2 regions of the Bradyrhizobium sp. USDA 336 genome follow, and region 1 is predicted to be linked to the other one. Evidence: riboswitches for the same ligand, from Rfam matches in the RefSeq annotation. Region 1 holds a riboswitch; the other holds the start of a gene.
What was found. Region 1 has a riboswitch for cobalamin ahead of ABIA45_RS13695 (DUF1636 domain-containing protein). Riboswitches for the same ligand answer to the same signal wherever they lie in the genome.
Positions count from the first base shown of each region.

Region 2: it holds a riboswitch for cobalamin, as region 1 does, so the genes downstream of both, metE (5-methyltetrahydropteroyltriglutamate--homocysteine S-methyltransferase) here and ABIA45_RS13695 (DUF1636 domain-containing protein) in region 1, are expected to answer to the same signal.

Region 1 covers NZ_JBIYDC010000002.1:2,717,523-2,733,178, reverse strand. Annotated here, with positions in the region: gene ABIA45_RS13770 (LysR family transcriptional regulator) at 459-1,415, opposite strand; gene styA (styrene monooxygenase subunit StyA) at 1,509-2,759, shown strand; gene ABIA45_RS13760 (EthD family reductase) at 2,830-3,132, shown strand; partial or broken gene ABIA45_RS13755 (flavin reductase family protein) at 3,132-3,581, shown strand; gene ABIA45_RS13750 (arginase family protein) at 3,689-4,600, opposite strand; gene ABIA45_RS13745 (alpha/beta hydrolase) at 4,781-5,419, opposite strand; gene ABIA45_RS13740 (ring-cleaving dioxygenase) at 5,416-6,354, opposite strand; gene ABIA45_RS13735 (LysR family transcriptional regulator) at 6,483-7,382, shown strand; gene bluB (5,6-dimethylbenzimidazole synthase) at 7,379-8,011, opposite strand; gene cobS (adenosylcobinamide-GDP ribazoletransferase) at 8,016-8,798, opposite strand; gene cobU (bifunctional adenosylcobinamide kinase/adenosylcobinamide-phosphate guanylyltransferase) at 8,795-9,298, opposite strand; gene cbiB (adenosylcobinamide-phosphate synthase CbiB) at 9,419-10,360, shown strand; gene cobD (threonine-phosphate decarboxylase CobD) at 10,372-11,337, shown strand; gene ABIA45_RS13705 (cobyric acid synthase) at 11,326-12,774, opposite strand; gene cobO (cob(I)yrinic acid a,c-diamide adenosyltransferase) at 12,996-13,631, opposite strand; cobalamin riboswitch at 13,672-13,893, shown strand; gene ABIA45_RS13695 (DUF1636 domain-containing protein) at 13,988-14,362, shown strand; gene cobW (cobalamin biosynthesis protein CobW) at 14,359-15,393, shown strand; gene cobN (cobaltochelatase subunit CobN) at 15,393-15,656, shown strand, end outside.
Region 2 covers NZ_JBIYDC010000002.1:7,869,551-7,885,206, forward strand. Annotated here, with positions in the region: gene groL (chaperonin GroEL) at 1-581, opposite strand, end outside; gene ABIA45_RS37560 (co-chaperone GroES) at 666-980, opposite strand; gene ABIA45_RS37565 (FkbM family methyltransferase) at 2,009-2,656, shown strand; gene ABIA45_RS37570 (acyl-CoA dehydrogenase family protein) at 3,684-4,850, opposite strand; gene ABIA45_RS37575 (carbonic anhydrase) at 6,687-7,430, opposite strand; gene ABIA45_RS37580 (thermonuclease family protein) at 7,439-8,164, opposite strand; gene ABIA45_RS37585 (hypothetical protein) at 8,552-8,782, shown strand; gene ABIA45_RS37590 (nodulate formation efficiency C protein) at 9,978-10,682, opposite strand; cobalamin riboswitch at 11,662-11,866, shown strand; gene metE (5-methyltetrahydropteroyltriglutamate--homocysteine S-methyltransferase) at 11,967-14,312, shown strand; gene ABIA45_RS37600 (hypothetical protein) at 14,826-15,386, opposite strand.

The DNA.
Region 1 (15,656 bases):
CCCTCCTGAAGAACCCGCCGGGCAGAAACGTGCCACGCGAACAGCGTGTGCGCTCAGAATGGTACCAAAGCCTGCGAGCGGGAGACGCCGATAACGTCAATGCCGTAATTGCGACAGCACCATCAAACGCTGTTTGGGCTTCTGGCGGTGCTCGATGGCGTGCGATCCGTCGACAACGAAGGGGGGCGCTTCGAGCTAACCTATGTTGGTTCGACGCGGGTTGTGCTCAATGATCAGCAGGCCACAAGTCTACACGATCTCTTAAACGCCTCGAATTGATGTCTGCTCGCCGGTGCCACGAGCACGTATACTTCCTCGTATCGGTTAGAGGCAAAGTCCGCTTTTGCCCCTGAGCCGAACAATGGTGAGGCCATCGCAATGTTGGCTCGAAGGCGTAGACCGGACGAGCCGTGCTTACCTCGGCTGCCGCTTTGTAACCCTTCGCAGACGTCGAACGCTCAACGGAACGAGCCAACTTCCGTGGTTGCCGAAGCGGCGAGATCGGCGTTTCGAAGGCGGTCAACGAGCGTGAAGACGTCCGCACGTTCGATGATCAGATCGCGGAACAGCCGCGCCCGGTGTGACATCCATTGCGGGTCGGGATAGACGACATGCATGGGCAGCGGCGGCACGACGAAGTCGGGCAGCACATGGACGAGGCGGCCGGCCGCGATGTGCTCCTGGGTACACCAGTTCGGCAGCACGGCGACGCCTATCCCCTCCAATGCAGCCAGCGTCATCACGTCCGCATCGTCGCAGGTCATCGCCGGCGCGATGTCCACGACGTAACGGCCGGTTTCGGATTCGAACGTCCATTGATTCTTCTGCGACAGACGCGAGTAGGTGATGCACGGCATGCGGCGCAGATGATCCGGCAGCGAGGGCAGCTGATGACGCGCGAGCAGCCCGGGCGCCGCCACCAGCAGGCGTTTAATAGTGCCCACCCGCCGCGCCACCAATGAACTCGAATTGAGGCTGCCGATCCGTATCGCGAGCTCGGTTCCGGTTTCGATCAGGTCGACAAACTGTTCGGTAAAACTGACGTCGAGCCGGACATCAGGATAGCGGCGGGTGTATTCGGCGAAGATCTCACGGAAGAAGAAGCGGCCGAACGAGGTCGGCACCGTCATGCGCAACGTCCCTGACGGATTGCCGATCCGGCTCTGCGTCGGCGCGCCCGCGCTCTCGAGCAGCGCGACAATGTCCTTGGCGTACTTCAACACGCGGTCGGCTTCCGGGGTCGGCCGCAGCTTGCGCGTGGTGCGCACGAACAGCCGGCAGCGAAACTCGGCTTCCAGCAGCGCAATCCGCTTGCTGATCGCCGGCTGCCCCAAACCGAGGTCGTCGGCGGCCTGGGTGAAACTCCCTGCCTCCATCACCCGGATGAAGGTCTGCAGCGCCTCGATCCGGTCCATTCATTCCTCGCCGGAATTTATAATATTCTCACCATTCCATATACGGCATGGCTGGTCCGGTCTAGCCTCCCTGCGTTCAGGGGAGGAACGCGAATGAGCAAATCGATCGGCATTCTCGGGGCCGGTATCGGCGGCCTGCATCTGGCGCTCTACCTGCAGAACGAGGGCATTGCGGCAACCGTGCTGACGGATCGCGCCCCGGAGCAGTATGCGGCGACACGGCTGATGAACACCGTCGCGCATCACGGCGTCACCATCGCGCGCGAGAACGAGCTCGGCGTGAACCACTGGGATGATCCCCAAGTGGTCTATCACCACCACGATCATTACTTCAATTTCCCCGACGGCGGGCTGCTGTTCCGCGGTGCATTTCAGCGGCCGAGTCGCGCGGTGGATTATCGGATCTACCTGCCGGCCCTGATGAAGGACTTCGAGGATCGTGGCGGCCTGATCGAATATGCCAGCATTCAGGATGACGACATCCCCGCGCTGGTCTCTCGCTTCGACCTTCTCGTCGTCTCCACCGGCAAGGGTGCCCTTGGGCGCATGTTCGCCCACCGGCCCGAACTCTCGCCGTTCACTCGGCCGCAGCGCCTGCTTTGCGTCGGCCTGTATGACGGCGTCGATCACGGCAGCCCCGATGGCGACGATCCGCGCGGCGTCACCCTGTCCGTCTCGCCCGGCCATGGCGAGATGATCGTCATTCCCACGCTGAGCTTCGGCGGCATGAAAACGGCGCTGTTGATGGAAAACATTCCCGGCGGCGACATGGCCGACCTGGTGTCGCTCAGCTACGATGACAACCCGGCAGCATTCCGCCAGACCATTCTGGATAAGCTGGAAAAGCATCATCCGCACACCTACGACCGCATCGACACGCACCGCTTCGGACTGGCCCAGCCGCTCGACCTGCTGCAAGGCGCGGTGGTGCCGACGGTGCGGCAGTCCTGGGTGGCTTTCGACGGCGACAAGCTCGCCATTGCCTTGGGCGACGTTCACTCCGTCGTCGATCCCTTGATGGGCCAGGGCGCCAACATGGCCTCATATGCGGCCTTCGAGCTCGGCAAGGCGATCACCGACGCGGTGGCATTCGATGCGCGCTTCGTCGAGGAGGTCGACCGCGCGCGCGAGAACCGCGTGCTTGCCGCTGCCCGCTGGACCAACATGATGTTGCAGCCGCCATCGGAGGCCATGGGCCGGCTGATCTTCGCCATGTCGCAGGACCGGGCGCTTTGCGACGAGTTCACCGAGAACTTCAATTATCCGGAGCGCCAGTGGGATCGTCTGGCGAGCGACAAACGCATCCACGCCTGGATCGATAGTCGCGCAAAGATCGCCGCCTGACGCCGAACCGCCGTGCGGAATCAGCTCCGCTCCTGGGCGGTTGGCTGAACCATGTCTGAGAGGAACACCAATGCACTGCCTGACCGTTCTTTACCCGACGCCCGACGATCCATCGGCCTTCAGGGCCTATTACGTGGACAAGCACGTATCCCTGGCAGCGACGCTGCCCGGTCTGCTGCGTCATCATTACGCTTTCCCCGAACGATTCGGACCGGGGGAAGCGCCTTTCTGCATCTTCCAGGCCTTCTTCCCCGACGCTGCTGCGATGGACGCGGCGCTCGGTTCGGAGATCGGCCGGAAGGTCGCAGCCGACGTGCCAAACTATTCGCCCAAGGGGGCGACACTCTGCCATTTCACGGTCGAAGGCGCGTGATGGGTCACGTTGCCGAACCGGCCGGTTTTCGGGCAGCTGCATCGCGGTTCGCGACGGGCATTGCGGTCGTCGCGACCGTCGACCGGGATGGCGCGCCGCTCGGCATGACCGCCAACAGCTTCACGACGGTTTCGGCAAACCCGCCAACCGTGCTTGTCTCACTCATGCACGGGCGGACGTGGCAGGCTGTGGCCAAGTCCGGCATCTATTCGGTCAATGTCCTGCATGCGGAAGACGCTCCGCTCTGCGCGCACTTTGCCGGAAGGCCTTTGTTGCGCGACGCTCCGCCACTCGTCGCTCGCCAAGGATTTTTCGTGCTCCCGCAGGCACTCGCGCAGTTCGCCTGCGAGGTGGTCCAATCGATCGATATCGCCGACCACACGCTCTTCATCGGCGAGGTGCGCTGGTGCCGGCACAACGAGGGAGCGCCTCTCGCATTCTACGCCAGCCGTCTTCGAAGGGGCGTTGGGATGGAAATCTGTTCCGCGGATCGTGTTGCCTATTCCGGTGACGGATGGTGTGGACTTGAGACGACTGTGCTCGGAAGGGTGAACCACTATACCTTCCGCCGCCCAATGCAGCCCAGCGCATTGCAGATGATCCGCGCGATCGCAATCGCTCCAAGATTTTGCACGTCGCGCTCGGGAACGAATTCGACGATGTCGAGGCCGACTATTCTGGACCTTGCCGCGACGCCTCGTATGAGATCGACCACGTCGAAATAGGACAGGCCGCCGGGCTGTGGGACGAGCACGCCCGGGATGACCGATGGATCGAGACCGTCGCAATCGATGGTGATCAGGCACTCGCCGTCAGCCTCGATCGCGCCGAGCGCGCTTGCGATTCCGTGACGGTGGACGTGTCTTGCGGTGAAGATCTTCGCGCCCCACGCCTTTGCATCGTCGAATTCGGCACGACCGGAGCCGCCGATGCCGCGCAAGCCGACCTGAACGATGCGCTTGACCCATGGGAGTTCGCTGGCGCGCCGCATCGTGCTGGAGAACGTATAGCCCGATCCGTTGCGCTGATCGCGCCAATCAAGATGGGCGTCGATCTGCAGGATGGTCAGTCCCTTGCTGTCCTGGAACGCTTCGAAGAAAGGGATCGGGACCGAGTCGTCTCCGCCCACGAGGATCGGAACGGCGCCAGCCGAAAGGACGGCTTGCGCGGCTGCTCTGATGGCATCACGGTTGATCTCCGGCGTCATTGGGTCGGTCGGGACGTTTCCACCGTCCAAGACTCTCGTCTTGCTCGGATCGAGCAACTCGGCGTCCTGGTCAAAATCCCAACGGGTGAGATCGCTCTCATAGTGACGCAGCGCGCGACGGATGACGTCGGGCGCTTTTGCGGCATGGCTGGTCTGACCTGCAAGGTACGGGGTGGCATCCGACGCGCCGAACAGGATCGCATCGGCCGCCGGCAGTGCGGCGGTCAAGTCGCAGGCCTCAACACCCAGAAAAGTCGTCATGTCGTGATGCACTACGCGTATCCATGGATCACATATGCATCGGCTCAACGTGCATCGCTTGACCGTGTTCCGATCGGTCGCCCTCTGCGCAGTGACCGAAGCGGCGGGTTAAGCCATGCCGACCGCGCTTTGCGCGGCCGCCAAGGCTAACGCACCCTACACATGCCGCTGCTCGTCAGATCATGCCGCTTCGGCCTCGACCGTGCTGATCCAGTCGCGGGACAGCGCCACATCGGCCTGCGACAATTGGTGGCCTGTTGGCAGCACCTTGTGATCGACGCGCGCGCCGGTGTCCGACAACAACGCCGCGAGGCGTGCCGAATTGCTCGCCGGAACGATCGGGTCGGCGTGACCGGAGAGCAGCAGCACCGGCTTGCCGCCGAGCGCAGGCTTAGGCGGATCCTCGGGCGGATCCGACAACGGCACCATCGCGCGCAGCAGGACCGCGCCGGCAAGCACGTCAGGCTGCAGCAGCAACAGCGCGGCGGCGATGTTGGCGCCGTTGGAGAACCCGACCGCGATCGGCGCGGCGAGGCCGTAGCGTTGCCGCGCCTCCGCGACGAAGTCGCCGAGCTCGTGCGCACGGCGGGCTACGTCCTCCTCGTCGAACACGCCTTCGGCGAGACGGCGGAAGAAGCGCGGCATGCCGTGCTCGAGCACGCGGCCGCGCGGCGAGAGCAGGGCGGAGCCCGGCGAGATCATCTTGCCGAGGCCGAGCAGGTCGTTCTCGTCGCCGCCGGTGCCGTGCAGCAGCAGCAGCGGGGGCGAGCCCGCGCTGGTCGCGGGCTCGAAGCGATGGATGAATGAAGTCTCGGTCATGACGCGGTCTCTTCCAGATTCGGCAGAACGCCCTCGATCTGCTTGCGGTGCGGTTCGAGGAAAGCAGGCAGCTTCAGCTCGCGGCCGAGGCTCGCGACGGGCTCGTCGACGGCAAAGCCGGGGATGTCGGTCGCGATCTCGAACAGCACGCCGCCGGGCTCGCGGAAGTAGATCGAGCGGAAGTAGTTGCGGTCGCGCTGCTCGGTCGGGTGCAGGCCGTGATTGCTGACGAGCTTTTGCGCCATCTCGCCCTGCTCGGCATCGTCGGCCGCGCGGAAGGCGATGTGATGGACGGAGCCGCCGCCCTGATGGCCCCGCAGGAAGCCCTTGGCTTCGTAGATGTCGACGACGCTGCCTTCGACATCGCCGGGCGCCTTGAAACGGATCACCGAGCCCTCGCGCCCGGTCTCCTTGAAGCCGAACACGTCGGTGAGGATGGCCGCCGTCTTCGCCGCGCTGTCGAGCAGCAGGGTCACGCCGTGGAAGCCGCGGATCGCGTGCTCGGCCGGCACGTCGCCATTGCTCCAGCCCGGCTCGTTCTCGGCACCTGATATGCCGACCAGCGCGAGCGCCATGCCATCGGGATCGGTGAACGGCAGCACGGACTCGCCAAAACGCTTCTCCAGCGCCTCATACGCGATGCCCTTCTCGGTGAAGCGCTGCGTCCAATAGCCGAGCGAGCGCTGCGGCACGCGGAAGGCGGTCTGATGGGTCTCGCCGACGCCGCGGCGCCCGGCCGAGACGCCGGCCCAAGGAAAGAAGGTCAGGATGGTGCCGGGGCGGCCGGTCTCGTCGCCATAATAGAAGTGGTACGTGCCGGGATCGTCGAAATTGACCGTCTTCTTGACGAAGCGCAGGCCAAGATCCCGCGTGTAGAAGCCGAAATTGCGGATGGGATCGCCAGCAATCGCGGTGACATGGTGCAGTCCAGACATTGTCGTCCTCCAGATTCGGGGAGCGGTCTTGCTCTGGCCGGAAATATCGTTCCGCTTTAGATTGGAGACAATCCATGCAAATATGACGGCTATGTCTACGATTTGGAAACAATCGACGGGGCGGGCGCTTGGATAAGCTCGGCAGCCTCCGGGCCTTCGTGAAGGTGGTGGAAAGCGGCAGCTTTGCCGAGGCCGGTCGGCAGCTGCGGCTGTCGCGCTCGGCGATCAGCAAGTACATCGCCGACCTCGAGGAGAGCCTCGGCGTCCAGCTTCTGAACCGCACCACAAGGCACGCCAGCCCGACCGAGAACGGCCAGCGCTATTTCGAGCGCGCGGTCGTGACCCTCTCGGAGATCGAGGCTGCCGACCAGGCGGTGACGCAGGCGCAATCGGCACCGCGGGGGCTGCTGCGTGTCAACGCGCCGATGTCGTTCGGCACGATGCGGCTCGGGCCGGTGCTCGCCGATTTCATGGCGCGTTACCCGGAGCTTCAGCTCCAGATCGTGCTCAGCGACGATCTGCTCGATCCCGTGCAGGACGGCTTTGACGTGACCTTGCGGATCGCGGAGCTGGAATCGTCCAGCCTGATCGCGCGCAAGATCATGCCGGTGGCGCGCATGATCTGTGCGTCGCCGGATTATCTCGCCCGGCACGGCACGCCAAAACATCCGCAGGATTTGCGCGAGCATGTTTCGCTGACCTACGGCTTCCTGCTCACGGGCAATCAGTGGAAGCTCACAGGCGGCGACGGCGACCACTGGATCCAGCCCGCCTGGTCGCTCTGCGTCAACAATGCCGAGGTGCTGCGCGATGTCGCCATCAAGGGCAGGGGACTGGCGCTGCTGCCGGAGTTCATTGCGGCCGATGCGTTGCGGAAAGGCGAGTTGCGGACAGTGCTGGATGAGTATTCCGCGCCGCCGCTAGCGCTCTATGCGGTCTATCCGCCGACCCGGCACCTGTCGGTGAAGGTGCGGCTGTTCATCGATTTCCTGGTGGAGCGGTTTGGGCGCGAGGATATTCTCGCCTAGCGCCGCAGCGTGAACGCGTCCGCACTCCGCCGGTGCTCCCATTTCGCCTGCTCCAGCTCGGGCCGGTCGCACTCGATCTCGGGATAGCCGATGCAGAGATAGGCGATGAATTTCCACGAGGGCGGCACGTCGAGGATGGCCTGAATGCGATCCGGATTGAGGATCGACACCCAGCCGATGCCGATGCCCTCGGCGCGCGCGGCGAGCCACATCGCGGTGATCGCGGCGACCACGGAATATTCCGTCGTTTCAGGCATGGTCGCACGGCCGAGGCCGTGACCGATGTCGCTGGCCTTGTCGGCGAACACGGCGAGGTGGCCGGGGGCCTGTTCGAGGCCCGACAGTTTCAGCGTGGCATAGCGCGCGGCCCGGTCGCCGGAGTAGCAGCTCAGCGCGTCGGCATTGCACGCCTTGAAATCGTTCGTGATCGCCCGGCGACGCGCGGCATCGTCGACGACGACGAAGCGCCAGGGCTGGCTGAGGCCGACCGAAGGCGAGAGGCAGGCGGTCTCGATCAGGCGATCGATCGCTCCCTCCGGCAGCGGATCGCTGCGGAAGCGGCGCACGTCGCGACGCCACACGAACAGCTCGCGCAAGTGCTGGCGGAAGTTGTCGTCGAACTCGACCATGAGGTCATCGCCCCATCTGGAAGGACGCGGCCACCAGCAGGATCAGGATCTCGCCTGTCTGCTCGAACGCGCCGAGGATGTCGCCGGTCTGCCCGCCGATCTGGCGGATGGCAAGCCGCGCCAGCAATAGGCCAGCAAGAGACAGCAAGATCAGGCCGACCAGCGCCTTGCCCGGCCCCAACGTCAGGGCAAGCGCAAGCGTTCCAAGCGCGAAGGCGATGGCCACGCTGCGCCCGGGCGGCGCCCCGGCGCCGGCAGACAGGCCATCAGGCCGCGCCGCCGGTACCAGCGACATGAAGGCCGGCAGGCCGGCACGGGCAGCAACGTGCGCCGCGCACAGCGCGAGCATGACGGCCCATGGATTTGCGATCGTCGCAAGCGCGCTCCAGCGCAGGCCGAACGTTAGGATCAGGGCGCAGACGCCATAGGTCCCGATCCGGCTGTCGCGCATGATCTCGAGCTTGCGCTCGCGCGTGCGGCCGCCGCCGAGGCCGTCCGCGGTGTCGGCAAGTCCGTCCTCGTGCAGCGCGCCGGTGATGAGGGCGGTCGTGGCCAGCGCGAGCAAAGCGGCAAGGCTCGGCGTCAGTCCGAAGCGAATGGCGATCTTGTAAGTGAGGGCGCCGGCGAGGCCGACCAGCAGTCCCGCGACCGGCAGCGCCCACATTGCCCGCGCAACGGCGCCGTCGCCCGCAGGCTTCGAGGATGCCACCGGCAGGATCGTCACGAACGATGTCGCCATCCTGAGATCGGCGAGGATGTCCTTGAGAAGCTCGGCGCGCGGGATCATTTCAGCTTCAACGGCAGGCCGGCGACGACGAACTCGACCTCGTCGGCGACACCGGCAATGATCTGGTTCATGATTCCGGCGGCATCACGGAAGCTGCGCGCCAGCGCATTGTCGGGCACGATGCCGAGGCCGACCTCGTTTGTGACGAGGACGACGGGGCTGTTGAGACGGGGCAGGGCATCGGCGAGCTCTCTCACCTCTCGCTCCCAATCGCGCGCCGCATGCATCAGATTGGAGAGCCATAGCGTCAGGCAGTCGACGAGCCTTGCGCCGCTGCCATCGGTTGCGCGCAGCGCAGGCACGAGATCGAGCGGCACCTCGCGCTCGATCCAATCGGTTCCGCGCCGCGCGCGATGCTTCGCGATGCGTTCCTGCATTTCGCCATCGAGCGCCTCGGCGGTCGCGATGTAGACGGGCTGGCCGGCAAAGCTGCGCGCGCGCGCTTCCGCCCGGGTGCTCTTGCCCGATCGCGCCCCACCGGTGATCAAGATGACGGCCATGAAGGTCTCCTGCCGCAGCACTAATCATCAAACGCGGCCAAAGACAAAGCCGAAAACAGGCGGCGAGGGGCTTGCACTCGGCCGCCGTCTTGCGCAACAGGGGCGGGACAGGAGCTAGATGTGGACTTTGCGGGCGCGATGGTGGTGGCGATGGCGGTGGACGCCCTTCTGGGCTGGCCGGCGTGGCTGTTCGCGCGGATCGGGCATCCTGTCACCTGGCTGGGCGGGCTCATTGCGGCCATCGACACCGCCTGGAATCGCGCGTCCGATCCGCCGGCATTGCGTCGAGCGGCCGGCGTCGCCGGCGCGCTTGCGGTGATCGCGCTCTCCGCGGCGCTCGGCTGGGCGCTGCAATCACTGCTTCCTTCGGGCTGGATCCAGATCGTGCTGATTGGCATCCTGGCCTGGCCGCTGGTCGCGCTGCGCTCGCTGCATGATCATGTGGCGGCCGTCGCCATGCCCTTGCTTGCCGGCGACGTCGCCGCCGCGCGCGATGCGGTCTCGCGCATCGTCGGCCGCGATCCCGCAAGCCTCGATGAGGCCGGCATCGCGCGCGCGGCGATCGAGAGCCTTGCCGAGAACGCCTCAGACGGCATCGTCGCGCCGGTGTTCTGGGGCGCGCTGTTCGGCCTGCCCGGTATCCTCGGCTACAAGGCGATCAACACGCTGGACTCCATGATCGGCCATCGCAGCGAACGGCACGAAGCCTTTGGCTGGGCGGCAGCGCGCATCGACGATGTCGCCAATTTCATCCCGGCGCGGCTGACCGGATTCCTGTTCGTGCTGCTGGCACCGCAACGGTCGGAAGCATTGGCCTGCATGACGCGCGATGCACGCCATCATCGCTCGCCCAATGCCGGCTGGCCGGAAGCGGCGATGGCGGGCGGACTCGGTGTGCGGCTCAGCGGTCCCCGCATCTATCACGGCAGCGCGACCGACGAGCCCTGGCTGAACAAAGGCGCGCGCGATCCGCGCGCCGCCGACATCGCGGAGGCGCTGACCGTCTACCGTCGCGCCATGCTGCTGGTCGCAGGCCTGCTTGCGATCCTGGCCTTCGCATGAAACAACGGGGCATGCGCGAGCACGGTGGAAATCTGGACCTGGCCCAGCAGCGTTTTGGCGGACGCGCGGAGGATTGGATCGATCTGTCGACCGGCATCAACCGGCTGCCCTATCCCGTGAGCGAGGTGAGCGCGCGCGCGTGGAGCGCGCTGCCGTCACGTGCCGAGATCGAGGCGCTGCATCAGGCCGCAGGGCACGCGTACCGCACCGGCGCGCCAATCGTTGCGCTTGGCGGTGCGCAGGCTGCGATCCAATTGCTGCCGCAACTCGTGCCGCCCGGTCGCGCGCGTATTTTCGCGCCGACCTACAATGAATATGCCGGCGTGCTGTCTGCCGCAGGCTGGGAGGTGCAGGAAGTCGGAGAGCTTGGCGCGCTGCCGGGCGCGGACCTCGCCATCGTCGTCAATCCCAACAATCCGGATGGCCGGCGTTCTGCGCCACAGGATCTATTGGCGCTGCTGCCGCGCGTCGGCCGTCTCGTCATTGACGAGAGCTTTGCCGACGCCGTTCCGCAGCTGTCGCTTGCGCCGCAGGCGAATCAGGCGGGACTGCTGGTGCTGCGCTCGTTCGGCAAGTTTTACGGGCTTGCCGGCCTGCGGCTCGGATTCGCCATCGGTCATGCCGCCGACATCGGCAGGCTTGCCGCGATGTCCGGTCCATGGCCCGTTTCGGGCGCAGCGATCGAAATCGGCTGCCGTGCCTTGCGCGATGAGGCCTGGGCCGAGGCGGCGTCGGCGCGGCTCGCGCGCGATTGTGCTCGCCTCGACGAGATGGCGTCTTCGCAAGGCTGGCGGCTCATCGGCGGCACACCGCTGTTTCGTCTTTACCAGACGCGTGACGCGCTGGCCGCGCAGGAGAAGCTCGCGCGTGGGCAAATCTGGCCCCGCGTCTTCGCGCAACAGCCGACATGGTTGCGGCTCGGGCTTCCCGGCGGTGAAGCCGAATGGACGCGCCTTGCCGAGGGCCTAGCGCGCTAGCGCGAGCAGGCCTTCGACGTCGAGATGCTCCTCGATGTGATCGGCCAGTGCATTGAGCGCGCTCTCGATCCTGGCGTGATAGGGCTCGTCGCCTGCGGGAATGTCGAGCTCGGCGAGATACGCCTTGCGGAAATCATCCGACGTGAACAGGCCGTGCAGATAGCTGCCCTGCACTCGGCTGTCCCTGGAGATCGCGCCTTCCGCCTCGCCGCTCACCTTCGCAAATGGCCGCGCACGATCGGGGCCTTCGGTGCGGCCGATATGGATCTCATAGGCTTCGATCGGCTGCTCGGTGGTTGCGTGCACGGCCGCAACACGCGTGAGGGTTTTTTGCGGGCTCATCACCGTCTCGACATCGAGAAGCCCGAGGCCCGGCGTGTCGCCGGCGGGGCCCTCGATGCCTTCGGGGTCGGCGACGCTGCGTCCCAGCATCTGATAGCCGCCGCAGAGGCCGAGCACATGGCCGCCCCGGCGGTGGTGCGCGAGCAGGTCGATGTCCCAGCCCTGCGTGCGCAGGAAGGCGAGGTCGCCGCGCGTGGATTTGGAGCCGGGAATGATGACGAGGCGCACGTCGCCCGGGATCGCTTCGCCCGGGCGCACCATCACGAGATCGACGCCTGGCTCGAGCTTGAGCGGATCGAGATCGTCGAAGTTGGCAATCCGCGACAGCGCGAGACAGGCGATCTTGCATCGGCCCGGCTTGCGCGCATCGCGCAGGCCGAGCGCGTCTTCGGCCGGCAGCTCGCCAGCACGCGGAAACCAGGGCAGCACGCCAAACCCGCGCCATGCGGTCTTTTGCTCGATCAGATTGTAGCCGTCGTCGAACAGGGTGGGGTCGCCGCGGAACTTGTTGATGACGAAGCCGGAGATCATCGCGGCATCGTCGGGGTCGATCACCGTCTTGATGCCGACGAGCTGGGCAATGACACCGCCGCGGTCGATGTCGCCGACCAGCACGACCGGCACATTCGCCTTGCGGGCAAAGCCCATATTGGCGATGTCGGACCTGCGCAAATTCACCTCGGCCGGGCTGCCGGCACCTTCGACCAGCACGAGATCGGCGCGCGCCTTCAGGCGCTCGAAACTCTCGAGCACCGCGCCCATCAGCGACGGCTTCATCGCCGCGTAGTCGCGCGCGCGTGCGGTCGCGATGCGCTTGCCGTGAACCACGACTTGCGCGCCGACATCGGTCTCGGGCTTGAGCAGCACCGGGTTCATGTCGGTGTGCGGCTCGACACCGGCGGCGAGCGCCTGCAGCGCTTGGGCGCGGCCGATCTCGCCGCCGTCGACGGTGACCGCGGCGTTGTTCGACATGTTCTGCGGCTTGAACGGCAGCACCCGCAGACCACGGCGCGCAAAGGCGCGCGCAAGGCCGGCGACGATGAGCGACTTGCCCACGTCCGAGCCGGCCCCCTGGATCATCAATGCGCGTGCCATCGATATCTTTTAAAGCGGAATGGGATTGAGTTGAATCAAGCAGCTGCGGGCTCGGTGCACCTCTCCCGCTTGCGGGAGAGGTCGTGCCGAAGGCACGGGTGAGGGTTTTCTCCTCTTGGGGGCTCTCGATTGCGTAGATGCCCTCTCCCCAACCCTCCCCCGCAAGCGGGGGAGGGAGCATACCTCCCTTGGCGCAGCATTAGAATCCAATCTCATCAGCATCAAAACTCGACGCCGGCCTGCGCCTTGATGCCGGAACGGAACGGATGCTTGACCAGCGTCATCTCGGTGACGAGGTCGGCGATCTCGATCAGCTCGTCCTTGGCGTTGCGCCCGGTGAGCACGACATGCGTCATCGCAGGCTTTTGGGTCGTCAGGAACTCGACGACTTCGGCGATATCGAGATAGTCGTAGCGCAGCGCGATGTTGATCTCGTCGAGCACGACCATGCGCAGCCGCTCGTCGAGGATCAGCTCTTTGGCCTTCTCCCAGCCGGCGCGTGCGGCGGCGATGTCGCGGGCGCGGTCCTGCGTCTCCCAGGTGAAGCCTTCGCCCATCGCGTGGAACTGACAGAGGTCGCCGAAATGGCCGGTGAGCAGTCGCCGCTCGCCCGTGTCCCAGGCGCCCTTGATGAATTGCACCACCGCGCAAGGGAAGCCATGCGCGACGCAGCGGACGATCATGCCGAAGGCCGAGGAGGATTTTCCCTTGCCGGCGCCGGTATGGACGATGATCAGGCCCTTTTCGCCGCTCTTGGTCGCCATGATCTTGTCGCGGGCGGCCTTCTTCTTCGCCATTTTCTGGGCATGCCTGATGTCGGTTTCCTCGGCTGTTTGGGTATCCGGTTCAGATGTCATGGGACCCGGTCCTTCGGCTTGACAAGTGGCGGCCACCGGCAAATGGTGGCCCGGCGTTGGTTCCTGTCCTATGACAGGCGAAGAGGGAATGCGATAGGGTCCGAATCGGCAAGATCTGGATCCAAACTGCAGCCGCCCCCGCGACCGTGACCGGAGAGATGCCCGAAGCCACTGATTCCTTTTGGAATCGGGAAGGCGGGGATCGAAGGGCCAAAACCCTGCTCCGCAAGCCGGGAGACCTGCCAGCGCGGACGAGTTTTGGACCGGCGGACGGGGTGTTCCGCGACGGGGAAGCGGGCCTTTCTGGAGAATGGTCCGTGCGCCTCATCGCCTCCCGCTGTTATCTGGAAGAGGCGATGACCGTCACACTTCATGTCTGCATTACCTGCCGCGCCGGCCAGACGCTTGGAGAGGGCGAGACGACGCCCGGCAAGCGCCTGCATGGCGCGATTCTCGAGGCCGGCGTGCCCGAGGGCGTCAGCGTGGTTCCCGTCGAATGCCTGTCGGCCTGCAGCCAGGGCTGCTCGGTCGCGCTCAGCGCGCCCGGCCGCTGGTCCTATGTCTATGGCCGCCTGTCGGAGACGAATGCGCGCGACGTGGTCGCGGGCGCTGCGGCTTATGCCGCCGCGCCTGATGGGATCGTGCCATGGCGCAGCCGTCCCGAGATCTTCCGCAAGCAGTCGCTTGCCCGCATTCCCCCCATTGCCGTCGTGCCGGAGGCCGCCGAATGAACTCGCTCGCAAAAGTCCCCGTCACGGTGGTCACGGGTTTCCTGGGCTCCGGCAAGACGACGCTGATCCAGCATCTGCTCAGCAACGCCGGCGGCAAGAAGCTCGCGGTGCTCGTCAACGAGTTCGGCAGCGAAGGCGTCGACGGCGAGATCCTGAAGTCCTGCGCCGATGCGAACTGCCCGGAGGAGAACATCGTCGAGCTCGCCAATGGCTGCATCTGCTGCACCGTCGCCGACGATTTCATTCCGACCATGGAGCAATTGCTGGCGCGGCCGGTGCGGCCCGATCACATCCTGATCGAGACCTCGGGCCTGGCGCTGCCAAAGCCGCTGCTGAAGGCGTTCGACTGGCCGGAGATCCGCTCGCGCATCACGGTCGACGGCGTGATCGCGCTGGCCGACGCCGAGGCCGTCGCGGCCGGCCGCTTCGCGCCGGATCCGGCTGCGGTGGAAGCGCAGCGCGCGGCGGACGACAATCTCGATCACGAGACGCCGCTGTCGGAAGTGTTCGAGGACCAGATCGCCTGCGCCGACATCGTGCTGCTGACCAAGGCCGACCTTGCGGGCGCCGCAGGCATCGAAGCCGCAAAGGCGGCGATCACCGCCGAGATGCCGCGCCGCGTGCCGATGCTGCCGGTCACCGACGGCGCGATCGATGCGCGCGTCATCCTCGGCCTCGGCGCTGCGGCCGAGAATGATCTCGCCGCGCGGCCCTCGCATCACGACGGCGAGGAAGAGCATGAGCATGATGATTTCGCCTCCGTCGTGATCGACCTTCCGGAGGTGGCGGATATCGAGGAACTGGTTGCCTCCGTCCAGAAGCTGGCGCGCGAGCAGAACGTCCTGCGGGCCAAGGGCTACATCGCGGTCGCGGGCAAGCCGATGCGCCTGTTGCTGCAGGCGGTCGGCGAGCGGGTGCGCCATCAGTTCGACAAGCCATGGGGCGCGGGTCACAGGCAGTCCAAGCTCGTCGTGATCGGCGAGCATGGCGATATCGACGAGGCCGCCATCAAGGCAGGACTTGGTATCTGATGCACGTCGTCTTCCGCGAGAGCCGCGGTCTCGAGGAGACCGCGACGCCAAGAGACATCGGCCAGGACCCGGCCGATCTCGTGGTGCTCTCGTATTCGGATTCCGATTTGGCCGCGTTCGCGGCCGGCTGGCGGCGCGGTCGGGGCAGCCTGCCGTCGCTGCGGCTGGCCAATCTCGCGGAGCTGCGGCATCCGCTGTCGGTCGACACCTACATCGAGCGCACGCTGTCGCAGGCGCGCGGCATATTGGTGCGCCTGATCGGC
Region 2 (15,656 bases), 5.2 Mb from region 1:
TGCATGCCCTCGACCACATCGAGTTCGGTCTCGAGCGACTTGGCTTCCTCGACGGTGATGACGCCCTCGTTGCCGACCTTCTTCATGGCGTCGGCGAGGAACTTGCCGATCTCGGCATCGCCGTTGGCCGAGATGGTGCCGACCTGGGCGATCTCGTCGTTCGAGGTGACCTTCTTCGAGTTCTTCTCGAGGTCGGCCACGACAGCTTCGACCGCGAGGTCGATACCGCGCTTGAGGTCCATCGGGTTCATGCCGGCGGCGACCGACTTGGCGCCTTCACGCACGATTGCGGCGGCCAGGACGGTCGCGGTGGTGGTGCCATCGCCGGCAGCATCCGCAGCCTTCGAAGCCACTTCGCGCACCATCTGGGCGCCCATGTTCTCGAACTTGTCGTCGAGCTCGATCTCCTTGGCAACGGCAACGCCGTCCTTGGTGATGCGCGGCGCGCCGAACGACTTGTCGAGCACGACGTTGCGGCCCTTTGGACCAAGCGTGACCTGTACGGCATTGGCGAGAATGTCGACGCCGCGCAGCATACGATCCCTCGCATCTACTCCGAACTTGACTTCTTTGACTGACATAGAGAATTCCCTCAGTTCCGTTTAATTCATCCTTCAGCGCCCCGGTGGGCTCTCCTCAGGAGGGTGAGCTGTGCAAGCCCAGGATTAGGCGACCTTCTTCTTGGAGAACACATCGGTGAGAACGCCCATAATGTCGCTCTCCTTCATGATCAACAGGTCTTGCCCATCGATCTTGACCTCGGTGCCGGACCATTTGCCAAACAGCACCCGCTCACCGACTTCGATGTCGATCGGAATTAGCTTGCCAGCTTCGTCGCGGCCACCGGGGCCAACGGCGACGACTTCGCCCTGGGAGGGCTTTTCCTTCGCAGTGTCGGGAATGATGATGCCGCCAGCGGTCTTCTCTTCTGCGTCGATGCGCTTGACCACGACGCGGTCGTGAAGCGGACGGAAAGTCATAGAGGTCTCCTGAGCGTTTGAACAAGTTGAAGTTAGGCACAATGTGACAAGTAGACTGTAGCAAGAGTCAGGCCAGAAATGCGCTGAGCGATCTATCCTTCCAGTTCTGTAAAAGCATTGCCCGGGCAGCGTGTGTGTTTGTCCGGAAGCAAACGCGCTGAGGTGCACAGCCCACTCGGGTGTTGTGAAAAAGACATTGCGCTTCTTCGAAACACCCGCAGAGAGCCCCGGGACACTTCAACGTTGCTCAGGCGGCGGTTGCACTGATCGAGAGGCCTCGGGTTTCGACGACGTCGGGATCGCACATAATTACCTGACGGTACAATCTAGCAGTGTGGCCGGAAGCGTGCGGTCTACAAGCTTTATCGAAGAGCGGCTCGTCCAATCTACCGTAGTCGTGCATGCGAATATGTATGCAACGATCTCGAAAGATCAGGTGCTGTTTCTTGTAAGCGGTGGCGTGCTCCAAGGCAGGTCACCATCGAAATCGTACCGGATTGCCCGTGTCCAGCCGTGGCAGGGCACTCAAAGCCTGCCGAATCGACCCTGGTCGTCGGTACGCCGACAGCACTTGAAGAAAGTTGCACGCGCCACGAAAGCTTGATTGCACCGAGCAACGCGTGCGTCCCGGCTTTCGCCGACTTCGTTCCTCGCCCACGAGCGCCGGGAGCTACTGGCAGCGAATCTGAGATGGCGGCCATCAGTCGGCCGAGCACATTCTGCGCAATTGGCATCCATATCTGACAGGTGACGCTCAAACGAGGGCGCTCTTTCGGCAACTCGAAAGAGCTAAGACGACGATCTGGCTCACTGAGGCCGCACTTTCCGACAATAGGTTCGAGAATTGCAGCGCGAGGGATAGCCTCTCCGGTTGATGCCGATGGCATCCAAACAGCTTCGTGGATCAAGAGGACTGGCGGATAAATGAATCTTATACCTTGATATACGTTGTGCGGCGGCTTCCGGCGTGTGAAGGCGGATTTGAAGTCGAAATTCACCAGATCTCCGCGCACCATGGAAAAGCAGCTGTGTCGTCCGTAGAAGTACATCAGCACATCGTCTCACTTCTTCAGAAGCCGAATCCAGTCATCCTGGATATCGGCTGCAATGACGGGACTGATACGCAAAAGTTCCTAGAACTGTGCCCACAACCCCAGCTCTACTGCTTTGAGCCGGACCCTCGAGCGATCGCGCGCTTCAAGAAGAAGCTCGGCCCATCCCTCAATAGGGTGAAGCTGTTTGAGATCGCCATCAGTGATCGAAACGGAACGATCGACTTCCATCCAAGCAATGCAGATGGCGATGCGAAAGATTGGGACCTATCCGGTTCAATACGCCGTCCAAAAAACCATCTTACCGAGTACGATTGGGTCCGGTTTGAGCACCCTGTCTCCGTTGAGACACGGCGGCTGGACGACTGGTGCAGCGAAGCCAAGCTGGACGGAGTCGATTTTATCTGGATGGACGTTCAGGGAGCCGAGGCCGACGTTATCGCCGGCGGTATGCGGACCTTGAGCAACACGCGGTTCATCTACACCGAATATAGTGACCGCGAGCTCTACGAAGGGCAGTTGTCCCTGCAAGCCATTCTTAACTTGTTGCCATCATTTGAAGTGGCGGCTCACTATCCGCGCGCAGTGGAAGGTGATGTCTTGCTCAAGAATACGCGTGCCTAGCGGCTACTCAGATCGAGCGTCTCATTCACGGCCTGACCAGCGGATTCTATGCTGGCCGCAGCTGCACAACGTTGATCATCAAGGCGAGCGGTTATCGCGAGCCGGACAGGCAGTGCGGCTGCGGTTGCCATTGGGCCGGCGTGCACGTTGGCCGATCGAGCGGGAGCGGCCAGCGCGCTATCGCAGTCCTCGGATCCACGCCGTCCTGAGGAAGGCAGGGCCGTGGGCTAGCGTGGCGATCGAACAGCCGATGTAGCAGCACGGCGCTCGCGCGCTCATGGCGCCGCTACGTCGGTTCGGCTCCACCGACACTCGCCAGGATCTAACGCCGATCACGCCGAACCTGATCGCGTGGCTTCACCGGCGCAGCCAAAATCGCGCCCGGCTTGCCGATATCACTCCATCCAAACGGCATAGGGCTAGCTGTATTGGCGGGCGCCATGGATCTCTTCAGCCGAAAGAGAGCCGCCCGGGCGAAGCGCGACCTCATGCGGGCCGAAGCGCCTCTTCCGCGCCCTCGATGCCGATTCGCCAGCAGCGGCAAGATGATTGATCGATTTTCCGATCGGGGGTGTACAGTACGCTTCAGATTAACGTCCCACGGCCGTTGCCAGCGCTGGCGTGCCGCATCGATGAGCCGCAAGGGTGAGTGATAGGATAGTGGGCCATGGAGAGCTTCTTCCGCGCCGTGCGCCCCAAGCGGCAAGTAGGCAACCGGTGCGAGAGTTGAGCCCGCTTGCGTGGTGGTTTGGAGAGTTCGTGAGTTGAACCGCGAGCCGTTGCGCAGAAGTTCAGGTGTATCCTGGGCGGCCACGTCAATGATCGGGGCAGGGGCCAAGAGATTATAAGGGCTCGTATGTTTGGACAACGAAAGGGTAGTCCAGGATATGGAGGGGCATCAAGAGAGCCCAGCGGTGTCTTTGTTCACATTGAAACAAGGGGCCATGTCCTCAGCGGCAGACCACATCATCACGCAAGTGCAGTAATCCGTCGGCGTGGCGTGTGGCTTGCCCATGCGTGCCCCACTTTATGGGAAACCCGGTTGTATTGCACTTCCCAGCAGGGCGCGGCCAGCGCTCTGGAGCGTTCCCTCGTTTAAAGCTGCGTGCTGGGCAACCACGAAGCTGTCGCACATGGCCCGTGCTAGATTGCTGGTGCTATAGAGCGCCTCAGTTCCAGCAAGACCGCTCGCAATCCTGCAGACCTCTGCCCCCTGCCGCGCGGCGTTCGTCGCGGCGAGCCGCATTAGCGTCGTGGTACCAAGATTTACCTCACCCTTGAGCGCCTCCTTCCACAGCTCCTCCGTGGCTTCGTAAAAGAAGGAACGAGCGGAACGTAGCATGGCTTCGGCTTTGGCGATTTCAAGCTGGACATAGCCGCGCTCAGCCATCACGGGCGCTCCAGTGATCGAGCCACGGGTTTCGGCCATGGCGATTACGTCGTCTATTGCGGAGCGCGCAATCCCGATGCCGACAATGGCATGCGCCTGCGCGGCGAAGGCGACGGCCGGATAACGATAGATCGGCCCATCAAGTGTCGGCGGACCGCCGCGGATCAAGGTCCATTCCTCTGGCACAATGACGTCGCTGACCACGACATCGTGGCTTCCGGTGCCTTGCAGTCCGATGACGTCCCAATTGGGCCGAATTGTCACCTTCTCGGCCGGCATCACCGCTACACGCGGGAGGTCACCGCTCGGATCGTCTTCCAACGTGATACCAACTCCTATCAAATCCGCCTCGGGTGAGCCGCTAGCGAATGGCCACACGCCGTTCACGATAAATCCGTCGGCGCATCGCTTAGCGGGTTGGAGCGGGAAAAGCGCACCCGCCAACACCACGTCAGGTCCATTGGCGTACACTTTGCGAAGGGTGTCGTCGGGAAGAGCAGCGAGGTAGCGAGCTCCATCCCCGAAGCTGGCGACCCAACCGGCGGAGCCGTCGGCCTCGGAAATGCGCTCGACCAGCCGACAAAAATCGGCTGGCGTTCGCTCCTCACCGCCGAATCGCTTGGCAGCCATAGCGCGATAGACGCCGACGCGTCTGAAGCCGTCGACGATTTCTTTTGGAATCTTCTGCGCGCGGCTAAACTCGTTGCGACGCGCTCGGATGTCGACGAGTAGCTTCGACAGATCAGCCCAGGTCGCAGCCGCGGCGTGGGTCCCGGAAGTTATCTTTTCTGGTAGAGCGTTCATAGATCATCCTCCGTATCTTGAGCCGATCATCGCCGCGAGTCATTCATATGGACTGGGCGTATGGCGAGGCCAGGTGATTTGGCACCCGCTGGGCGGCATTCTCAAACCTGTCGCAGTTGATATCGAATGCATGAGATTGCATGGGGTAGCTTCCCAAGTTAAGCGGCCGGAGGCCTGAACGAGATGTAGCTGTTGTCGCTGGCATTGAGGCTGGCCGGCAAAGCAGCCGGTACGCTGCGGCGGCATCGATTCGCCTTTGCCGCACTGACTCTCCGGCGGTCGATCGGGGGCTGCGGTGCATGTCTTCTCCACATGAACGTGTGGTCACACTTGGGACAGGCCGGATCGAACCAAGTTTGAAATTCTTGAGTTGTGCTTGGTAGAGCGCCCAAGCCTGCGGCCTCTTGCCCGCCTTCCCAGCAATTGACGTGCCATCAAGCATGGCTGCCGACTTTGTCTGAATCGCGCGAGATCACTCGGCCGTGCCATGCCAGCACGATGCTCGTGTCTCCGTGTTTTCTTTCAGGCACAAGATGTCATTAACTCAACAAGCCGCAAAGAAAACCACAGAGGCGGACCTCGACCGCCAACGACCGGGTTCAACGTTCCTCCTTAAGCTTAAGTCCCGCTCCGGTCTCCTGACGCCACCAACAGCCCAAATTTGCTGCTCGTGCGACTGCTGGTGAGCGCTTGCTTAGAAGCTGACCTCCAGACCGCAGGTGTTCAAGAAACGCACGGCGGCTCCAGACGCTGTAATTGCACGATTAACTGTGGTTCGAGGTGACTGCAAGAGTGCCCCGCTCATGCAAGCGAAGACGAAGCGTTTCGAACAGGTTTCGGGGGCTTTCCGGGCTTGCCAGCAACAGAGGAGCCTGTCCGCGTTCTGTCGTACCGAACGCGAGAAGTTCGTGCACATTCCTGACTGGCCGACCCTCTTGCGGCCGCCGGCGGCTCTTTCTTCGGCGGTCTACCAATTCTTCCGATCTTGGCCGAGCTTGCCAAATTCCTGCGACAACTATGCGCGCATCACGAGCGTTGCGACAGACCAGGCACGGCACGTTCTGAAGCTAGTGCTCTGTTCCCATAAGCGACTCCGTGGTTGAAGAGCCTGATTCCGGAAGCGCGGTTGCCAGATGATTTCCGTCGGTGCGCGCAGTTGAAACATGGCTGCTGGCGCACCGAAGTCAGCTGTGCAGATAGAACTCGAAACATTCGCTAAGTCTCGCCGGTTTCTTTTCGTGTCGAGCTCGTCATGGAGGACGGCGAACGAGACGATCTAACGAACGATTGATGCGCGGCTGGCTTTCCGATGGTCGCGGTCTCCCAAATGGCTGATGCAGGAGGGCTGTCCGGTACTGATGCGGGTAGCATGTTGCTTTACAGCCCCAGGCCGTGCAGTCTTGCTGGTTGTACTATGTGATCCTCGGCCCTGGCTGAGCTCGGTTATAAAAGCAGGACCGTGGATGCCTTGCCCGCTCGGAGCTGAGAAGCTCTCGGGATCGTCGCGTGCTCTGGAGTTCAGAGCCTGCAATGCTTCGCGATGCGATCTGCTGCCTGAACACCTCCATTGGGTTGGCGGTTCAACCAGGAGGCATGAATGCTGCCGGACGCGCTATGTGTGTTTCTTGATGCTGGCCGCGCGTTGCCAACATGAGTGCGTATAACACGAGAAGAATTAAGAGGCCGCGCATATCTAAGGGTTCCTGAAGCGATGACAATTGTGGAGCGGATAGCATCCGTCGTATTTGTTGTAGACGATGGACCAACAAAACGGCGCGGAACAGAAGCGCTGTATCAGGCAGCAGACGATTTGCCGGGAGTGTGAAGGTGCTGGCATCAGCTCACAATATCGACCTTGCCGGTGTCGATCCGATACAGGCCCCCGACGACCTTCAGTCGGTTCTGCTCGACTGCGGCGTTCAGAATCGGACCCGTCGATTTGAATTTGCTGACGTTATTGATCACATTTTGTCGGGTTGCTTGGGCGAACGCGTCGCCGGCTTGGTCGCCAGATGCTTTCACTGCAGGAGAAAGTGCAGTGACCAGGGATGAAATGTGCCCCGGCGGCCGCTTATCTTCATGGAGCGACTTGATCGTGGCGTCTATCGCACCGCAATGATCGTGGCCAAGTACGAGGATCAGCGGCGTGTTGAGTATGGCAACCGCGTATTCCATACTGGCGAGCGTATCATCGTTAGCGAAGTTGCCGGCGACCCGGCAGACAAACAGATCACCTAGTCCGCTGTTGAAGACAAGTTCGGGGACCACGCGGGAGTCGGCGCAGCTCAGAACCGCTGCATATGGATTTTGTCCCTCAACCAAGACCGGCCGCTCGCGCCTGAAATCGTCGACTCGTGATGCGCCCTGGACATAACGATCGTTCCCCTTCAGCAGCCGACTCAGGGCAGCATCTGGCGAGAGCAGGTTGTTTGGCTTGGGCGGGCCTTTTGCTTCCTTCGCGTCGACAATCTTACTGCCGAACCGCAGGAAAGCTGTCGAAGCAGCAAAGAGCAACAGTGACCGGCGCGAACGCGCGTGCTTGTTTAAATGGGACATGTCTTGAGAATGGGCTGCTTGCATGTGTCGCCTCATGGCACGGCCTTACGCCACCCGGTGGCTTCGGCTTCCGCTTCGCTGCAGAGCCAGCGTTCGCCGCGCTTCTTCGTCATGCCGATTTGTTCGTAACCGGGTTGCCCTGGCAGGTAATAAATGCGCTCGCCTCTGCGCTCGACAGTGCCTTTTATCAGGCACTTGGGGGACGGCGGTTCCGATAGCAGGACGGATCCAAGCAGGACTTCCTGAGCGTCGACCGGAACCGACGTCGCGCCCACGATAATCGTACCCCTATTGCGGCGAGGCCAGTCCCAGGGCGCGATGAACGCGCCGGACCACAGCCCCGCATGGGCTGTGCTGGCCGCCAACTCATAAACAAGGTAGGTATGGTGAGATGCACCAGCCGATAGCGCCAAGCCCGAGCGTACCATCCAGGCGTTTATATCCTCGCCTTCGATGAAGCAGCTGCCGAGGGCTCGCCGATACTCATCGACTCTTTCGGTATGACAATCCCACGTTCGCCCATTCGAATGCTTGATGAGCTCGTCGCGAACAGCTACGCCGCAGGCCCATTTCCGGCCCTGTGCGTCGAGGCAAATCTGATCCGTCTCAGGAGCTTCGATGCCTGAGAGACGAACGGTCGTTTTCTCGATCTGGATTGTATTGCCGTCGAGGATGCGCGGAGCACCGCTGAGTGTCGCGGCGAAAACCGGAGATGTGATGAGAGCGATCAATGCGAACATAATTCCGCGGTGCTTCATCCCGACAATAACCTTTCGCTACTGATCCATGTTCACGCACGATACGGTGCCGATACATTCGATTGCTCGACCACAGATGTAGATTCCGCCGGCTTCGATGTGTGCTTTATGATAGCTTGGCGTGAGACCGAACCTACGACCTGACGCTGCGTAAGGATCAAGAGCTTTCTTCCCGTGCGTGCGGCGGTGTCCTTCGAGCATCGGCGGCTCTCTCACCGGAAGCGTACTGTACCGTTGAACCTAAGGAGGAGATCCTCCGCGTGGCGCCGAACTCGCGATGCTGGACAAACCCGATCCTCGGAATGCTGTGCTCCTCCTTGCAAAAAGTGAGCGACTATGAAGCGTCGGCGCTTGCGGCTGAGTCAGGCGTTGAGGAGCGACCTTGCCATGGTTGGTGATGACTTCCATCGGCAAACCGGACAGTTCCGACGAGGGCGAGGAAATTCGCCCCAAAGTCTTGTCACGAAAAAGATGTTCAAAAAGGATCTGGTCTGGCTCGCTCTGACCGGGTTAGACAAAGACGCGATGGAGTTCAGCCTCAACGCTCGCCGCGTAAATGAAGCGTTCTTGTTCGAGCAAACCGCGCAAATCCGTTCCTTGTTACGCCAGACGAGATGATCGTTGATACCAATCGCATTATGGCATTTGGCTCCTCCGCGCGGCACCATCGTCGTTGGTGCTACTGCCCAGACGTGTGTACAAGAATTGAACTGTTTATGGCTCAGGCGGCGCTACGGGCCGCCGCTCTTTGGTAGTGACGGTTCCCCGCGATCTCAAGTGGCTTACCCAGGAACGCTGGCATCAGCGCCCGTTTTCTCCAGGAATTGGAAAGGCTGCGATATCGAGCCGCGGGCTTTGCCGTGGATGCACCGGGCGTGGGCAAGCTGCCGACGTGTTCGGACAATCGCGAGTGCCATCCTGATGCAATTCAGTGTGAGGTTTCAGTCCACAATACGTGTTTGCCCATCGCGCACTCGGGGCGAATAGCTCTGGTGCGGTTTAGCCGACTCAAGCTACACATCGTTCCTTAGCACCTCACTACATAATGGGAATGAGATGGTCGCAGTCGTTCGGGAAGTACCGCTCTCATCTTACGCGCTTGAAGTAGATGGCCAACTCAGAGCCGAATTCGCGACCAAAGACGGTGCCACGGCAGGTCGAGCAGAATTAAAGAAGCGGTTTCCGATGCTTGAAATCCGGGTCTATGACGTGCAGACGAATGAATGCGAGGAAATCTAGGGCCGAATCAGTTCGGCGCTCAACGTTCTTGCGTACAGCTCCGGAGCTTCCCGCCCTGCGCACTCGGAAATGGGCAAGCGCTCAGCGGGTATGCCGGGGTTGCTACCAGTTTAACTTCCTCGCCCGTTTCGTCTCAGCATAGGTCCCTAGTGCCGGGTCAAAGTCGCTTGGCTCACGCTCCTGCGTATGCCGCAGTCACACGATGCGCGGCGCGCACGCCGAGTCGGCTTGGGCCGGAGGCATCTACAAGCTCTCTACTGAAGAATGCATGAGAGCTGGTTCCCCCCCAGCAACTTGGCGTGCTCTCACTGGGTGGAGTGCAGGCGGCAAACCACATCTCACAAACTAGTACGCGCCGCTAAGCTCGACACGTGGTGGAAGAACGCAATTGTGCTGCTCGACCTTCCTTACGGCGGGCCGAACTGCTGCGAGAAAGGCAGCGGGACTGTTGCGGAGCCGTAAACAACGCAACTGCAGAGCGCGTATGTCTTGCAGTTGGTACGAGGCGTTCGACCGTACGGCAGCTGCGGTGCGATGTTGCCCTGCGCGACCGTCTGCTAAGGCCTTCGCTCTCCTAGTCTTCCTCTTCCTTTGGCTCGGTCCGTTGGAACCAGGAGCCCGGAGGAAATTTCGCGATGCGCTTGGCAAAAGAGGATTGTGGCTCCCAATCTTGGCCTTCGCTCTTCTCGAAGGTGATGACCCCGTTGTGTGTAAAATAACGTGGTCCTTGGATATCGCAATTCACCAAGAGCAGAATGCGCCATAGATCGCCTTTCTCGTTCGGCTTGTCATTCTGCTTGGGTAAGTAGTCGACCCCAACAGGTTCAATGATAGTGCATCGGCCCTGCCGCAGAAGATCGCCGAGCCGGCCTTGCGGCGTAGTCACAAAGTTGAAGTTACTTGGATCATGCAGAAAGCTAAGATTTGCGTCCCTTTCACCATCTGCGACTTCTTTGGCGATCAGCGAGAGCGCTAGGGCACGCCAGCCCAATTCCATCGGCTTCGCATAGGTTGACGCAAGCTCAATCGTACCGTCGAGCGCGACTTTCCAGGTGATAGCGTACTGCTCGTCTGATTTGTTGTCTCGGTGCCTGGTCCACGAAACGAAAACATGGTCGTTTTCGCCAAGTTCAGCGACCCCCCACATCTGAGGGACGAACTGTGCCACCTTCGAGACATTGGAGATGATTTGTTCTATCGTCTCACCATCTTGCGCTCGCCACGTTGACTTGAGTCTTTCGACAAGTGGGTTGTCGCTGGCGCGAATAGTGTTACTCATGGCAGCCGGCCAGGCTAGGCAGATTAGAAGTCCGCCCATGCGAAGCCATAGCGCGGGTCTTCCCGACATTCTCTTCATAACCCTCGGCCTATCACGTTTCATCCGTACATCTTTCAAGGCGGGCAACCTTGAACCTGCTATGAGCGAGCGCAAGAAGTTTACGGAGACGCGACGGGGCACCCGCGGCTGTCCCGCGCGGGCAGGCGCTCCCCTCTATGTCACGCGCCGCTAACTTCCATAGCCAGCGACAGCGTCAATTGGCTGAGCTGGACATCCCCAGCAGAAGAGACTGGGCATGTCGAGGGGCTTGCATTCTTCGTGCCAGGCAGCAGGCGGAGATTTGCACGGGTTTTATGTCCCTATTGTCGACTTTCCGACCTGCGCACGTTTCGATGTTTCCATTCAGTGTATCGGCGTAGTTTGTGCATCCTTGTCCCGCACAGATAGTTTGCGGAAGAGGTGAGCGCCTCGATGCCAAGTGCCTGATGAGATTCGACGGTGTGTTTGCCGTCATTGAACCGGGTGGTTCGCTAAAGTTGCCGTCGGCGTTCGGCCTACATGATGGCTGGCGATACGAAGCCGAGAAGGTCTGGCTGGCACGAAAATCAACCTGCTCGCCGCGTATGTTGCTAGATTGCGCCTCCTGCCTTGACGTGTTCAATGGGGATCCTCTAGTCGAGAAAATAGCTGGCCAGCGGATGTGCTGGGCGAACCGCTGGAAATCGGAAGCCGCATCGAATGCATTCTGCTCGAAACGGCGGTAATCGCCGCTACGCGGGCTGGTTTTGTCCCTTCATTGATGGGGCGGGCGGCGTCGCCTCAAGGCAGCTCCGAGTCGCACTCCGACATCTGACAAGGACATCTCTGATTGCGACAGCTCTGTTTAGAGAATCATAGAGATGGACGGTCATTCGCCTAGTAGATGTCGCAGATAGCGTGGCACATAATCTGAGAGGTTGACGGAAGAGTCCTCCTGCCGATAATCCAAGCTCGTCGAGGTTCTCCGAATCCCACTTGATCCGGAGCTAAGAGGGAAGCCGGTCCAAATGCCGGCGCTGCCCCCGCAACTGTGAGCGGCGAGCTACTGTCCAACGATGTCACTGAAGCCCGCACGGCTTTGGGAAGGCCGGACAGCAGCGATGAGCCAGCGAGCCAGGAGACCTGCCCCGACGATAGATTGGTCCACGGGCGGGGTGTCTCGGTGGTGCGCCAAGCAGCCGTCGCGCGCGCGACTTCCTCTGCCTGCGTCCGCCATGGCCTCTGTCCCCAACAGGGGTTAACACTATGTCTCTTCTCTCTCTTCCGGTTGCTACGCTCGGTACGCCACGCATCGGTCCAAGGCGTGAGCTCAAATTCGCTCTTGAAAGCTACTGGGCCGGAAAGATCAGCGAACAGCAGTTGCTCGAGGACGCATCCGGCCTGCGCGCAGCGAACTGGGCTCGTCAGAAGTCTCTCGGCGTCACGGTCATTCCGTCGAATGACTTCTCGCTGTATGATCAGGTGCTCGATACAAGTGTCATGGTTGGCGCTATCCCGGAGATCTACGCCTCGAAAGGAGAATCCGTTTCCCTCAAGACGTACTTCGCCATGGCTCGCGGATCACAATGCGACGATCAGGATGCGAGTTGCGGTCTGGGCCCGCGGGGGTCTGGCGCACCCGCGCAGGAAATGACTAAGTGGTTTGATACCAACTACCACTACATGGTTCCCGAGTTTTACAAGGGACAGGGGTTCAGACTTTGCTCTCGCAAACCCATTGAAGAGTATGTGGAAGCAAAGGCTCTAGGCTTTCAAACCCGCCCTGTCCTGATCGGGCCCGTCACATTCCTAAATCTCGGTAAGAGTGCCGATAGCGCGTTCCAGCCCCTCTCCCTACTGGATGATTTGATACCGGTCTATATCGACGTTCTGCATGAATTGGCCGAACGAGGGGCAAGTTGGGTTCAGTTTGACGAGCCCTGCCTGGTCCTTGATCTGGACGAAGCGGTGCGAAAATCATTGCTACATGCCTATAACCGGTTCGCAAAGGAGGGACCGGCTATCAAGATCATGGTTGCCAGCTATTTCGGCGAGCTAGGCGACAATCTGGATACCGCATTGAGCCTCCCGGTTTCCGGTCTGCACTTTGATCTGGTTCGAGCGCCAGAGTTGTTGGATAAGATCGTCGCTGTCGGCCGAAGTGATCTCGTCATGTCGCTCGGGGTCATCGACGGCCGGAATGTATGGCGGTCGAACTTGTCGTCCCTTCGTCAGCGGCTGGAGCCCGCGATTGCGAAGCTCGGCAAGCACCGTGTACAGCTCGCTCCATCCTGCTCGCTGCTTCACGTGCCGGTCGATGTTGAACTCGAGACCGGGCTCACGTCCGACGTCAAGAGCTGGCTTGCTTTCTCTGTTCAGAAGATGCGTGAGCTTGCGATCCTGGCGCGAGCACTCGCTGGCGACCAAAATGTTGGGCTCGCTCTTGCCGATTCGGAATGCGCTGCGACTGCCCGCCGGACTTCGCCGAAGATCCATGATGCCAATGTCGCTACCCGGATGAGGGCGATCGACCAGACGATGCGCAGGCGCGCAAGCCCATTTGCCCGTCGTTCCGAGATCCAAAGGGCACGCTTTGGACTACCAGCGTTTCCCACCACGACAATCGGATCGTTTCCGCAGACCAGAGAGGTTCGAAATGCTCGTGCGGCGCATGCGCTAGGCGCGATGAGCGACGAACAATACGACAGGTTCATCAAGGAGGAGATAGCCCGCGCCGTACATTGGCAGGAGGACATTGGTCTTGACGTCCTCGTGCACGGAGAATTTGAGCGCAATGACATGGTGCAGTACTTTGGCGAGCAACTCGGCGGCTTCCTATTTACCAGGAAGGGATGGGTACAGTCTTATGGTTCGCGCTGCGTCAGGCCCCCGATCCTGTTTGGCGATGTAGTGCGGTCGAAGCCGATCACTGTGGACTGGTGGCGCTATGCGCAATCACTAACTAGCAAGCCAATGAAGGCCATGTTGACCGGACCGGTGACGATCCTGAACTGGTCGTTTGTTCGCGATGATATTCCTAGAAGCGAGGTCTGCCGTCAGCTTGCGCTCGCGATCCGCGACGAAGTCCGCGATCTCGAGAATGCCGGTGCGGCCATGATCCAGATCGACGAAGCGGCACTCCGCGAAGGATTGCCCTTGCGCCGATCGGAGTGGAAGGCATATCTCGATTGGGCCGGAGATTGCTTCCGCATTTGCTCATCGGGCGTTGCCGATCAAACGCAAATTCATACACATATGTGCTACTCAGAGTTTAACGACATCATCGGTGCGATCGCTGCAATGGATGCGGATGTCATTTCGATCGAAACGTCGCGATCGAAAATGGAGCTACTGGACGCATTCAGCAAGTACGAATATCCAAATCAAATCGGACCGGGCGTGTACGACATCCACTCTCCACGCGTTCCCGAGGTGGGCGAAATGCAGGAGCTGATGGTGCTGGCTCGGACGCGTTTGCAGGAAGCGCAGCTCTGGGTCAATCCGGACTGCGGCCTAAAAACGCGCAACTGGGAGGAGGTTCGGCCTGCGCTAACCAACATGGTCGCTGCCGCCCGCGAACTGCGTGCAGCATCCGATCCGCAAAACCATTGATCCCGCGCTCGGGTCTGTTCTCGACCAAGCGAAATCGCTTGTGGTCATTTGCGCTCTCCACAATCTCGAGCAAGCCTTGGGGCCAACCAAAATGCCTGGCCCCAGTTGGTGGTCCGAAGGACGTGCACCCGGTGGAACGACGCTGACGCGTCGCGCTACTTGGCCGGGAGAGAATAGCCGACGGTTTATCAAGGCGAGAACATTCGCCGAAAATATGGACTCATATCGACACATTTATCGTGGCCAACTATGACGTGGTAAGCGATCGTTTGGTATGAGAGTCAAAATCTACACAGGGGTGTGTCGCTCGCGAGTACATTGGGAACGGTTGCGACAGCAATGCGAGGAGTGATGCCGGACGGTCACCGCAAGCCCCCACCACAATCGGTCCGCTCGGACATGTTTCCCGTCAGGCGCTCTCATTCAGGAAACTCTAGATAGTTTCCGACGAGAGGACGCCGAACCCAGTTCCTGCCTCAACTCACGCCAATCTATTGTGCAGGATGGCCGCCGCTATCCGAGCCAGATACGCCAATGCGTCGGCTGCACGGCGACGTGCTCTCCGGTATTCGCGTTGATCCATCCGCCGAACACCCGGCGACAAGGAAAGACCACCCGGTGAATTGAATTGCCCTCGATCACGGCAATCTCCAGATCCTGATCGAAGGGCGGCATGATTTCGAGCCGCTCCCAGATCGAATCGCCATTAGATCCTGGACGAAGTTCATCGCTGCGAGCTGACAAATTTAGACAACCTTGTGAACATTGCGAACATCGCTTGGTTTCCGCGCGAACAGGCTCTGCCCGATTAGACCGGACGGCGCGCGGTATCGATGGCGTGAGCCGCGGCAGAGGGCTATCGGCCGTCGCATCGTTGGTACGGAACACGGTCCGCTCGCGAACCGAAATATTTAGATTTCCGCCGGGAAACAAGGCCTGAGCTTCAGTCGAATCGATCTGGGTCAGCTCAAGACCTCGGCTGTTGGTATTTGTAACTGTTCTGCACGAACTAAACCGGTCTGCAGCTCCAGCAATCCGGCCCGCGGCGGGGTAGATGGTCCGGCTTTCCGTCATGTCACATCTCTTGTTGGTGACACATCTCCGTGTTCTGCAGCGTCATGGCGTGGGTGTGCGGGCGACCTCAGCCGCGCTCTCGCGCGCGTACCACGCGCTCCAGCGAGCGCGCGAAGACGCCGGATTCGGTTGACACCATTAGAATGAACGTAGCTTCGCTCGGAGCCCATAATCGGGCCTGTCCGCAGGTCGATAAAGTAGACGCCATCGCAAGCGGCGCAACTTATCATGTGCAGGTCATCGACCCGCGGCTCGGCTGCGTCCGGAAGG